3 regions of the Vibrio sp. 2132-1 genome follow, and region 1 is predicted to be linked to each of the others. Evidence: predicted binding sites of a transcription regulator. Region 1 holds the regulator's gene; each other region holds the start of a gene.
What was found. Region 1 encodes MetJ, which represses methionine synthesis genes. Its sites were predicted from a motif close to TTAGACNTNTANANGTCTAA; they were not measured.
Positions count from the first base shown of each region.

Region 2: the regulator MetJ is predicted to act here: its motif matches at 2,008-2,027, upstream of metA (homoserine O-acetyltransferase MetA).
Region 3: the regulator MetJ is predicted to act here: its motif matches at 1,834-1,853, upstream of metE (5-methyltetrahydropteroyltriglutamate--homocysteine S-methyltransferase).

Region 1 is NZ_JAWPON010000023.1:574-4,848, reverse strand. Features, by position in the region: gene R8N47_RS20765 (bifunctional aspartate kinase/homoserine dehydrogenase II) at 1-344, opposite strand, end outside; gene R8N47_RS20760 (O-succinylhomoserine (thiol)-lyase) at 360-1,520, opposite strand; gene metJ (met regulon transcriptional regulator MetJ) at 1,746-2,066, shown strand; gene R8N47_RS20750 (malic enzyme-like NAD(P)-binding protein) at 2,179-3,456, opposite strand; gene bfr (bacterioferritin) at 3,663-4,139, opposite strand; gene R8N47_RS20740 ((2Fe-2S)-binding protein) at 4,233-4,275, opposite strand, start outside.
Region 2 is NZ_JAWPON010000004.1:34,977-39,251, reverse strand. Features, by position in the region: gene pilW (type IV pilus biogenesis/stability protein PilW) at 134-859, opposite strand; gene metA (homoserine O-acetyltransferase MetA) at 1,039-1,980, opposite strand; gene R8N47_RS05155 (DUF6559 family protein) at 2,321-2,707, shown strand; gene R8N47_RS05150 (DMT family transporter) at 2,831-3,166, shown strand; gene R8N47_RS05145 (LpxL/LpxP family Kdo(2)-lipid IV(A) lauroyl/palmitoleoyl acyltransferase) at 3,587-4,275, shown strand, end outside.
Region 3 is NZ_JAWPON010000003.1:310,249-314,523, forward strand. Features, by position in the region: gene R8N47_RS04840 (hypothetical protein) at 1-469, shown strand, start outside; gene R8N47_RS04845 (DUF4250 domain-containing protein) at 622-822, shown strand; gene metR (HTH-type transcriptional regulator MetR) at 844-1,755, opposite strand; gene metE (5-methyltetrahydropteroyltriglutamate--homocysteine S-methyltransferase) at 2,037-4,275, shown strand, end outside.

The DNA.
Region 1 (4,275 bases):
GCTTTTTGCGCATTAGTGAGTGGTGCAGTCAGCTCCGAGAGAGTACTGAACTCATCATGTAATAAAGCTAACAGCTCTTCTTTTGCTTCACTCTCCAACAAGCTTTCTATTAGCTCAGTTTGGAACTGTCTTAAGCTTTGAAGCGCTTCATGCGCAATTCGGCCATCTTTATTTAACCCTTCCAAAAACTCAATCAAGCGATTAGTGGTTTTTCCTGCAGCAGAGACGACCACAAGATCATTTTCTGTCGAATACTCTTTGAGAATACCCACAACGCGTAAGTAGCATTCTGGGTTTGCTAAGCTACTGCCACCAAACTTATGCAGCTGACGTTGTACAGTCATTGTTATCGTCTCCTATTACTGGGTAGCTTTAGCGAACGCTTGTTCTAAATCTGTGATGAGGTCTTGTGCATCTTCCAAACCGACAGACAAACGCAATAGTTGATGAGAGACCCCAGCCTCCGCCAGTGCCTCCTCACCCATTGCACGGTGAGTCATGGATGCCGGGTGGCAAATCAAACTTTCTACACCACCTAATGATTCAGCTAATGAAAACAGTTGGAGCTCTTTCACAAACACCTTTAACTGCTCAAACGAACCAGCAAACTCAAAACTCAACATAGAGCCAAAGCCCGTTTGCTGCTTTTTAGCAATGTCGTGACCTGGATGTTCCGGCAGGCTTGGATGATAGATAGTTTTAACTAACGCTTGTTTCTGTAGGTAAGCCAGTACCTGCTGTGAGCTCTCTTCATGTACTTTCATACGAGCACCAAGCGTACGAATACCTCGCAGTGTCATGTAACTATCGAAAGGTGTGCCCGTTGCACCAATACAATTGCCCCACCATGCAAGCTCTTCTGCATGCGCTTCTGTGTTGGTGATGATTACCCCACCAATTACGTCCGAATGACCGTTGATGTACTTTGTTGTGGAGTGGATAACAAAATCCGCACCTAGCTCTAAAGGTTTTTGGTACACGGGTGTCAAAAAGGTATTGTCCACCGCAACTAACGCGCCGACTTGTTTCGCTTTTTCACAAGTAGCTGCAATATCCACTACGCGAACCAGAGGGTTTGACGGAGTTTCTAGCAAAATGAGTTTTGGTTTTTGTGCCAATGCAGCATCTAAAGCCTGTTCGTCTGATTGATCGACAAACTGAACCTTAAAATCGCCTTTATTAGCTCGGGTATTAAAAAGACGATAGGTACCACCATAACAATCGTGAGGAGCAATAATGAGATCATCTGGGCCGAGAAAAGCGGAAACCCATAAATTTAATGCCGACGTACCGCAGTTAGTAACAACCGCTCCTTTTCCAGACTCGAGTTCAGATAGCGCACTTTCCAACAGTCCGCGGTTTGGATTACCAGATCGTGTGTAATCATACTTGGGCACTTCACCAAAAGCAGGAAAACCATAGTTAGTGGAAAGATAAATAGGTGGAACGACAGCATGATATTGGCTGTCTGATTCAATACCAGTGCGTACTGCAATGGTCGCAGGTTTGCGAGTGCTCATGGGTGTATCCTTTCACGGGTAATGACTTCTAAATAGGAATGCGCTATATCTAATGAGTAACATAAAGTGATCAACACGCTTCCTTTGCTGTTATGTTCACTTTACTCGTCAAAAAATGAGACGTCAACACTTCTAGACGTCTATATGTCTTTGCTTATGGCGGTAAATGCAGCTAAAATCAGCACCTAAATTATTTTTAACCGATTACATAAATGAAGGTGTGCAATGGCTGACTGGAATGGCGAATACATTAGCCCATATGCAGAGCACGGCAAAAAAAGCGAACAAGTAAAAAAAATTACCGTCTCTATCCCGCTAAAAGTTTTAAAGGTGCTAACTGATGAGCGTACTCGCCGTCAGATCAATAACTTACGCCATGCAACCAATAGCGAATTGCTATGCGAGGCATTTTTGCACGCGTACACAGGTCAGCCACTTCCGACAGATGAAGACCTTCGTAAAGACCGTCCTGATGATATTCCAACAGAAGTAAAAGCGCTGATGACGGAAATGGGCATCGAATTTGAGTCATTCGACGAAGAATAAAAAAGCCTGATAAGAGGTTTCAGGTAATAACTCTTGCCTCGAGCCAAATGAATGACATAAAAAATGGGACGCAATAGCGTCCCATTTTTGTGTATCACATCTGAAAGATATATTACTCTGCCATGTAGCTTTCAGGCATCTCGATACGAGCTACACCTGAATTAACCGCCGCCTGAGCAACCGCTTTTGCAACACGTGGTAGCAAACGTGAATCCATTGGTTTTGGAATAATATAGTCCGCACCAAACTCTAGCTTATCAACACCTGCAGCCTTCAATACGGCTTCAGGTACAGGCTCTTTTGCTAGCTCACGAATCGCCTCAACGGCTGCAAGTTTCATTTCATCATTGATTTCACTTGCACGCACATCAAGAGCACCGCGGAAAATGAATGGGAAACACAATACGTTGTTAACTTGGTTAGGATAATCACTACGGCCAGTACCCATGATCAAGTCATCACGAACTGCGTGAGCAAGTTCCGGCTTGATTTCAGGATCCGGGTTAGAACATGCGAATACGATTGGCTTATCTGCCATCAACTTCAACGCTTCCGCTGGCAATAGGTTTGGACCAGATACACCTAGGAACAGATCTGCACCTTCAATCACGTCTTCTAGTGTGCGCTTATCTGTATTGTTCGCAAATAGCTGCTTATATTCATTAAGATCATCACGACGAGTGTGAATCACACCTTTGCGATCTAGCATGTAGATTTTTTCGCGCATTGCGCCGCATTTGATCAGAAGCTCCATACACGCTACAGCGGCAGCGCCAGCGCCAAGACAAACAATTGTTGAATCTTCAAGTTTCTTACCTTGAAGTTCGATTGCATTCAGCATACCCGCTGCCGTTACAATAGCAGTACCATGTTGATCATCGTGGAATACTGGTACATCACAACGTTCAATCAGACGCTTTTCAATCTCAAAACAGTCTGGTGCTTTAATATCTTCAAGGTTGATACCGCCAAAAGTGTCTGCAATGCTCGCAACAGTATCAACAAATTCATCGATCGTGCGGTGCTTAACTTCAATATCAATAGAGTCAAGACCTGCAAAACGCTTAAACAGTAACGCTTTACCTTCCATCACTGGCTTAGATGCAAGTGGACCTAGGTTACCTAGACCTAGAATAGCGGTACCGTTAGAAATAACAGCAACCATGTTCCCTTTTGCAGTGTACTTGTACACGTTATCCGGGTTTTGTGCGATTTCACGCACTGGCTCTGCAACACCAGGGCTATATGCAAGGGCAAGATCACCCGCCGTTTCCGCAGGCTTTGTCAGTTCGACAGCAATCTTTCCTGGAGTTGGATAAGCATGGTAATCCAATGCTTTTTGGCGATGTTCTTCTTCTGGAGTGGCTGCTTGGTGGTTGTCTTCAGACATGGACGTTTCTCTTTTTTATTTTTAGGTAAGGGGGCATAAATTCTATCGGATAGAAATCAAACTTCATAGGCAAGATTGCGAGCAATATCCTTAAAAAGCCGATAATAAAAGAGATTAGACCAGATAACGGGGTTAAGCACCCGATTTTCGAGTCAGGTGCTCTTTCTTCTTACTATTATTGGAGTATGCAAAATTAGAAAGTATCGTTACTCTTCGTCCACGTATTGCGCTTGGAGATAATTCTCAATACCAGACATTTCAATCAAGCCAAGTTGCGTCTCTAGCCAATCAACATGTTCTTCTTCATCTTCAAGAATATCTTGGAAGAGATCTCGAGACACATAATCTCGAATGTCTTCAGCGTAGGCAATCGCATCTTTTAAATCTGGAATAGCCGCCATTTCAAGCTTTAAGTCACACTCGAGCATTTCCTTGGTATCTTCACCAATCATCAACTTACCTAAATCTTGTAGGTTCGGTAGGCCTTCAAGGAACAAAATACGCTCAATTAGATGATCGGCATGCTTCATCTCATCGATAGATTCGTGATATTCCTTGTCTGCTAGGTGCTTTAAGCCCCAGTCTTTATACATTCTGGCGTGAAGAAAATACTGATTAATAGCGACGAGCTCGTTACCGAGCACTTTATTGAGATGTTGAATGATGATTGGATCGCCTTTCATGACAAAACCCTCCTCTTTGGCTTCATTTAAATGTAGAAGCAAATGAGAAGGTGTCAAAATGTAAGGCAAATAATTACTGCATACTTACAGCAATTAGCTGGCTTGTTTAAATTCCGTGTAACTAGTTTCCGCTAAA
Region 2 (4,275 bases), on a different contig from region 1:
TCCGTTCAAATAGTACCGAATTTGACGTTTATGTACAGGATGAATGTATCACCGTGAGTCTGAATTCACTGGATTCTTGGTCAAGCGCTGTATTGGCTGTGAGCTAATGCGCCTTATGTATCGCTATTTTGTACTAAGAAAATTTTTCCAATTGTTTTTGATACTTTTTCTCGAGAGCTTCATTGCCTGCTGCACGTTCAAGTTGAATCATGAGTTGCAAAGAGGGCTTCTTCACGCCATACATTTGATTGAATCTCATTAATCGAATTCTAGCTTCAGTATAATCACCGCTATCAATTTCTATTTTAGCGAGTTGCAAAATCGATTTTGGTCTATGGGGATCATGATCGATAGCTCTAGTAAAGTAGTATCTCGCTTTGTCTTTATCTTGTGATTTTAGAGCACAAAAAGCTGCATTCTCATAGCTCGCTGGAATAAGGTAGTAATAAGGCTGCTCAATGGCTCGATTAAACATCTGATCGGCTTTTTCGAAGGCACCTCGCTTGCAAAGAAAAGTACCGTAGTTATTGAGCACATTTCCGTTTTTAGTGTGTTGGCGTAGAGAGCGTTTATACATCTGTTCGGCTTTAATATCTTCACCAACCGTTTCGTAGTAGTGAGCCATAGATAATTGCGCGCGATAGTATTGAGGTGCGTGGTTTAAGGCTTGTTGTAAGTTATCATGCGCGCGAATCATGTTACCGCCGTCTAAATAACCTAAGCCAAGTGCGATACGTGATTCTGCCATTGCCACAGGATCGGCTTTAACGACAGGGCTTCCATCTTCTTTCACCGTCACGCAACCCACGAGTGCAAACTGAGACAATAATATTAGTGCACCGAGCTTTGCTGTTTTCATTCTTTATCCCTACATCCCTGAATCTTTCTGCATGATATGAATTACTTAGCAAAAGCCTATTGAGGAAAAAACACTATGCGATCAGGTTTGCAAACTGTTATGAAAAAGCCGCCATATGGCGGCTTGGTTCACATATTACATTTCGGTAATGATGAGTGCTTTGTTTGCTTATTTTGAAGCTAATCGTCTTTAGTGAAAGCATCTTCACTGAAGTGATCGAGGTCGTACGGTGTTTGCTGATAAACACAGTAGTTCAGCCAGTTTAAAAAGAGGAGGTGTCCATGGCTTCTCCAGCTTGCAATTGGTGGGTTATCTGGGTTGTTGTTTGGGTAATAGTTGACAGGAATAGCGGGCTCCATACCTTCGCTTAAATCTCGGATATATTCATTATGTAAGGTGTGAGAATCATACTCAGGGTGTCCTGTGACAAAGACATTGCGTTTGTCTTTTGTGGTGGCCAAGTACACACCTGCGACATCCGATGTCGCTAAAATGTCTAAGTCAGTATGCTCTTCTAGAAAGTGAGGCGAAAAATCTGCGTAACGCGAGTGAGGAGCCAAAAACGTGTCATCAAATCCACGTAAGATAGGGTGAAATTGATGATGGATTTGGTGATGATACACGCCTGAAAGTTTTTCTTTACGCGTTTTTTTAGGTAGATCGTAGAGTAGCTTTAGTCCTGCTTGCGCAGCCCAGCAAACATAAAGAGTGGATGTCACATGATCTTTTGCCCACTCCATGATGGTTTTGAGATGATCCCAATAAATGACATCTTCAAATTGCACCAAACCTAATGGAGCTCCAGTAATGATCATGCCATCGAAGTTTTTATCTCTCACCATTTCAAATTGGCGATAAAACGTGTCTAAATGTTCAGTTGGCGTATTTTTACTCGGGCGGTTATCAATGCGCAGTAATTCGACGTTAACCTGTAGTGGGCTGTTTGAGAGTAGACGCAGAAACTGAGTTTCAGTCTCTATTTTTTTTGGCATCAGATTAAGGATCAGCACTCTTAAAGGACGTATTTCCTGACTCGCTGCACGCGTTTCACTCATCACGAAGATGTTTTCTGTCCTTAATACATCGGTAGCTGGTAATTGATCTGGAATTCTAATTGGCACGACTTTCTCTCCCTAAGTATAGTCAATCTAGACGTCTATACTTCTAAAGCTAACTTAATTAAGTTTAGATGTCGATACGAAATCCGACTTTTCAATCTACTCTTTACATTATGGTAAACCGTACTCGGGGTTGTCACACAATTGTGACTAAAGCAGAGTTTCTGATGAGATAGGTTTGAAACGCAGTGTGTACTATTTGCTGGTAATTATGCGATCACGTTAATATGTGAAGGTGACTTCGTAGTAAGGAAGTCTCAAATTAATGAGCCATACTAAAAACAATCAGCTCACCATTTTGCATTAATGTGCATATTTGGAAACATCGTCAGTGGAGGACATTATGTTCGGTATTTTCAAGAGAAAGACAAAGATTCAGAGCATAGCTCAAGAAGTTCCTTGCGTGCTACTGCATTCGTTTGGTGATAAAGACATTTATACGCCGGAAGAGATTGATCAAGCTCTTCAAAAGCTGGGTTATGATAAGAGCAAGGATATCAGTCATTATCAGTATGCGTATGGAATGTTTGCCGATGAAGCCTCTTACGAGCTCCTAGAACTAACGGATGAGCTAGGTAATTATGGTCATTTCCAACGTGAAGTAGGTAAGATGCTACTCAATACACCTGAGCCGATTGATATGCATATCTACTTTGAAATTTCTCGTCAGCACCAAAACGTCAGCCTTTCACCTGGTCATCAAAAAGTAAGCGAAAGTGATGGTGTGTAAACATCGTTAGTGGTATTCCATCGTGAGATGAGTTGGGTATAATGCGCGGCCTAATTATCCGGACATGTTGTCGGTTACATTTCTGTTGAGCGTTAATGCCTTATGTTCAAAATGCTTGTCTCTATGCCACCAATGTTGGCGCTGTCGATAGCGATTGTATGTGAAGTGATTGCCACTTCTTATATTCCCAAAACAGAGCAATTTACGAAAGTAATGCCGAGCACAGTCGTTTTGATTGGTTACGGCATCGCTTTCTTCTTGCTTTCCGTCACAGTGCAAACAATGCCTGTCGGGGTTGTTTATGCCATATGGAGTGGTGCTGGGATCGTTTTGGTTGCGACGGTTGGTTACTTTGTTTACGGACAGCGGCTAGACTTACCAGCCCTAGTTGGTATTGGGTTTATCATCGCTGGTGTGTTGATCGTAAATTTATTATCCAAAACAGTAGGGTACGAATAACGCCACTCTACTTGTTAAGTGAATAAGAAGCCGCAGCGAGAAATTGCTGCGGCTTTTTAGTACAAATTCAATCGCTAATGGCGAGTATTGATATGATGTCTTATTGTTGCATTCATCACGGTCGCATTATGTGATTGAACAATAGGCATTATTTAGCGCATTGAAAATACAAAGTTATGTTTCTTCAAACTTTAGGAAAGGGCAGTAGATAAATCACTCCGATAGATGTTAACGTGGCGACTCATCTTTACTGCTTTTTCATTCCCTACATATTTCTGCAAAGTTCTTATTGTGTAGTGTGTCGAAGAACCATAGAATCCGCGCGCTTTAATTTATGTTATTAGCGTTATCAATGATAAAAGTGCAGTCCATTATCATTGTTTTTATCACTTATAGATGGGCACATCTGACAATACTTACATGAACAAATACAAAAAGCCTGCATTCAAGGCCGAATTTCTTTTGCCTCGTTACTGGGGAACGTTAATTATCATTAGCGTGATGTACTTACTTAGCCTCCTTCCTTTTAAAGTTCAACTAGCTTTGGGACGCAACATTGGTCGTTTAGCTATGCGAATCATGAGAAAACGTCAAGTTACTATCAGACGCAATCTTGAGCTTTGCTTCCCTCATATGGAAGAATGCCAACGCGAAGCAATTCTAAAAGACAACATCGACAATACTGGCATCGCACTTTTTGAGACCGCAATGGCATGGTTTTGGTCAGATAAACGGGTAAACAAACACGTCACGATAAAAGGCATGGAGCATCTAGAGGCTTTAGAGAAGTCAGGCAAAGGTGCATTAATGTTGGCCGTACACTCAATGAATCTAGAGTTAGGTGCTCGAGCTTTTGGCATTAAAAAGTCTGGAACCGGTGTTTATCGCCCAAACAATAATCCGTGCTTTGATTATTTTCAGTATAAGGGACGCTCTCGCTCTAATCGTACACTGATTGATCGTAAAAACGTCAAAGCCATGCTTGAATCACTTAAAACGGGTGAGCGGGTTTGGTATGCACCGGACCACGATTATGGTAACCGACGCTCGACATTTGCACCGTTATTTGCCGTTAAAAATGCTTGTACTACGACAGGTACAAGTTTGTT
Region 3 (4,275 bases), on a different contig from region 1:
AACCAAGAAAACGCGTGAAAAAGGGCCACTATGGGCGATGCATTTAGCGAATGGTTTGGCCTTTGCGTATGTAAGTATTCAGGTATTTGAGCAATCAAGCTGGCCAGCATCGATAGCGATGGCGCTAATGATATTTTTCCTTGGGGCGTCATTTTCTCAATTGCTACTTACGATAGCTCGCAGCAGATTACAGGCATTTCACCGCATTTTACCAGTTACTGGCATTGTGTCTGGAATGCTATTAGTCATCGCAACGTTGTTTGCTTCTTACCAGTTAAATGAAGCTGCACTGAACGCTGCAACACAGCCAATCTTGCTGTCTTTAGCTATGCTAATTTCTTCAATTATCGTGTGGTGTTGGCATATTTTTACGCATAAGAAACCAGAAAAGGTGCAACTGAGCGTAGCTTTGTTGCTAGCACTCGCGTCGATGACGAGCCTGCAAGGTTTATTCTCTCTCGCGGCTTGACCTCTACTCTAAAGACAAAGTTAGACGGCTTATATCCAAGTGCTTTCTTGGTGCTTGGGTATAAGGTGATCACGTTTTAGATCTCACTCACTTTAAATTCGCGTGATTACTACTACGCTTGTTTATATACCTTGTCGAAGAGGAGAGTCGCGATGGATTTAAGCAATGTAGGTAATCTGGACAGCACTATTTTGCTAGGTATCGTCAACGAAAAGCTACGTTTAGAGTGCGACAGTTTTGACGAGTTAGTATCAGTGTATGAGATGGATGTAGAGTCTGTAGTCGGCAAGCTTGATATGCTCGGTTATCAGTACGATCCATTGACTAACCAATTTAAAGCATATCAACGCTAAGCCTTTCATAACCCAAATATTTTAAGCCACCTTGATTCCGTCAAGGTGGCTTTTACATTGTAGCCTCGCGGTTGCGAAAAAAGCTTGTAAGTAACGCTTCTCTCTCTCTGAGTGACGCGTTGCTGCAAACAAGCGACGCCATAAGCCTTGGCCGAAAGGTTTACTGGTAATAAGACCTTGGCGAGAAAATTCAGAAATCGCCCAATTGGGTAGTGCCGCCACCCCTAATCCAGCAGAGACCATCTGAACTAACATGAGAGTATTGTCGGCTTGCTTCCATTTCGCAGGTTCTATTCCTGCTGGCTGAAGAAAGTGTTTTACGACGTCTAGCCTCTGTTTTTGAACAGGATAAGAGAGCATGGTTTGATCTGCGAGATCTTGCGGATCAATAATTTCTTTTTCCGCCAATGGGTGGTTGGTTGCGGTAATTAAACGCATTTCAAAGTCGAATAGAGGCTCGTAGTGGACTTCAGATCGAGGTTGGATATCGGAAGTAATAACAAGATCGAGTTCGCCTGCCAATAAAGCTGGGAGTGGTTCAAAGCCAAAACCAGAGGAAAAGTCCAATGTTACGCTAGGCCAAGCAAGTTGGTACTCCCTAAGTGCAGGCATTAGCCATTGGAAGCAAGAGTGACATTCAATGGCCATATGTAATCGGCCATTGACGTCTTCTTTCAAGCTCGCTAAATCATTTTCTGCTCTTGCGAGTTTCGGAAGGATATCTTCTGCAAGACGCAATAGGATTTCTCCCTCTGAAGTGAACTTCACCGGACGAGTCTTTCTCAGGAACAGTTGCCCTCCAATTCGCGCCTCCAAATCTTTGATCTGATGAGACAGTGCCGACTGAGTGAGATGCAAAGCGGTCGCTGTCGCCGTTAGAGAGCCAGTGTCTCGAAGCGAAGTGAGTGTCCGCAAATGTTTTAGCTCTATCATGAATTCCTTTCATCCTTTGTTGCTCGCTATGAACAGAATAGCAATCGTGTAAATAACTTAACGACAAAAAATGGATATGTAAACGTCTAGACGTCTATTTGTTGTTTTTATCTGCGAATCATGTCGCTTCATGATGAATTTTTTTAATAAACAAGTTGAATAAATGGACGTTGTTCTAATATCAGATGAGAGCGATAGTTTAGCCATCCAGACATCTCATTCTTTACCGAAAGATGCTCTGATCCAAACAAATTGAACAAAATTGAGAAAGGAATAGGGACATGGCGACAACGACTCACATACTAGGTTATCCACGCATTGGTGAAAAAAGAGAATTAAAATTCGCTCAGGAGAAATACTGGCGAGGAGAAATTGATCAAGCTGAGCTTAAAAAGGTTGGGGCAGATCTACGCGCCAAAAACTGGCAAACACAAACGGATGCTGGTCTGAGTTTTGCCACAGCTGGCGACTTCGCTTGGTACGATCATGTACTGACGACCACGTTGCTATTGGGTCATGTGCCAAAGCGTCACGCTGGTGGTTTCCCTAACCTGGATACGTTGTTTAAAGTGGGTCGCGGTCAATCTCAGGCGGGTTGCAGCTGTGCGGGCGCTGCGGCATCGGATATGACCAAATGGTTCAACACAAACTACCATTACATCGTCCCTGAATTCAGTAAGGACGATACGTTTGAAGTGAGCTGGCCCCAACTGTTTGAAGAAGTCAATGAAGCGCTTCAAGCTGGCCACCAAGTGAAGCCTGTTTTGCTTGGCCCAGTCAGTTACCTTTACTTGGGCAAAGAGGTCGAAGAAGGGTTTGACCGCTTAACCCTGCTACCACGCTTACTTACTGCTTACCAAGCTATTTTGGCAAAGCTAGCAAGTCAAGGTGTTGAGTGGGTTCAGATTGATGAGCCAATTTTGTCACTGGAGCTAGAAAGCAAATGGGCTGATTCGTTTAAGCTGGCCTACCAAGTGATTCGAAGCGATGTAAAAGTGCTGCTAACGACGTACTTTGACTCCGTAAGCGATACGCTAGACAAAATTGTAGAGTTACCGGTGGATGGTTTGCATATCGATTTATCTACCGTCCCTAAGCAGCTTGACGATGTAGTTACCAAGTTACCGGAAGATTGGGTGCTTTCTGCTGGTGTTGTGAATGGTCGTAATGTGTGGCGTTCAGATTTAAGTACCCAACTCGAGCGTCTACAGCCAGTCAAAGAGAAACTGGGCGACAAACTTTGGGTTGCCAGTTCATGTTCTCTGCTACATAGCCCTGTTGATTTAGCACTGGAAACAGAACTGAGCGAAGAAGTAAAAAGTTGGTTTGCCTTTGCAAAACAAAAAGTGGCAGAAGTCGCCTTGCTTGGCCGAGCGCTCGATGGTGATCAAAATGCGATTCGCGCTTGTGATACCTATAGCCAGCCAATCAAAGCGCGCAAGACAGCAACACATGTGAATAAACCTCAAGTACAAGCGCGTTTAAACAACATTACCGCGTCACTTGCCGAGCGCAGCGCACCTTATGCAGAGCGTGCTGCGCATCAAGCTGAAGTATTGGGCTTGCCTTTGTTGCCAACAACGACAATCGGCTCTTTTCCTCAAACGGGTGAAATCCGGGTGCAGCGCAGCGCTTATCGTACAGGTCAATTATCTGAGTCTGAATATATCCAAGCACTTAAAGGACATATTGCTGACGCAGTGAAACGTCAAGAGGCGCTCGACCTAGATGTGCTTGTTCACGGTGAAGCAGAGCGTAACGACATGGTGGAATACTTCGCTGAGAACTTGGCGGGTTTTCAAACGACCAAATTTGGTTGGGTACAGAGTTATGGCTCTCGCTGTGTGAAACCTGCCATTGTAGTTGCTGACATTGAACGTGAAAAACCGATCACGGTTGAATGGTCGACGTACGCCCAGTCGCTAACCCGCAAACAGATGAAAGGCATGTTGACTGGACCAGTAACGATTTTATGTTGGACGTTCCCACGTGAAGACATCACACGTCAAGAAATTGCGCAGCAACTTGCTTTGGCACTGCGTGATGAGGTGTCTGACCTGCAAGATGCAGGCATCAATATCATTCAAATTGATGAGCCAGCCATTCGAGAAGGTTTACCACTAAAAAAACGCGATCACAAAGCGTACTTAGAATGGGCCGTAAATGCGTTTAAGGTCTCTGCGGCAAGTGCAAAACCAGAAACTCAGATTCACACTCATATGTGTTACAGCGAGTTCAATGAAATCATTGATTCGGTTGCGGCACTCGATGCGGACGTCATTACCATTGAAACATCTCGCTCGAATATGGAGTTGCTGAAAGCATTTGAAGAGTTCAATTACCCGAACGAAATTGGCCCTGGTGTTTATGACATTCACTCACCAAACATTCCTACGGAAGAATGGATTGAAGGTTTAATCAAGAAAGCGGCAGAAAAAATTCCGGCTCAACGTTTGTGGGTAAACCCAGATTGTGGTCTGAAAACACGAAACTGGAAGGAGACAGAAGCCGCATTGGCAA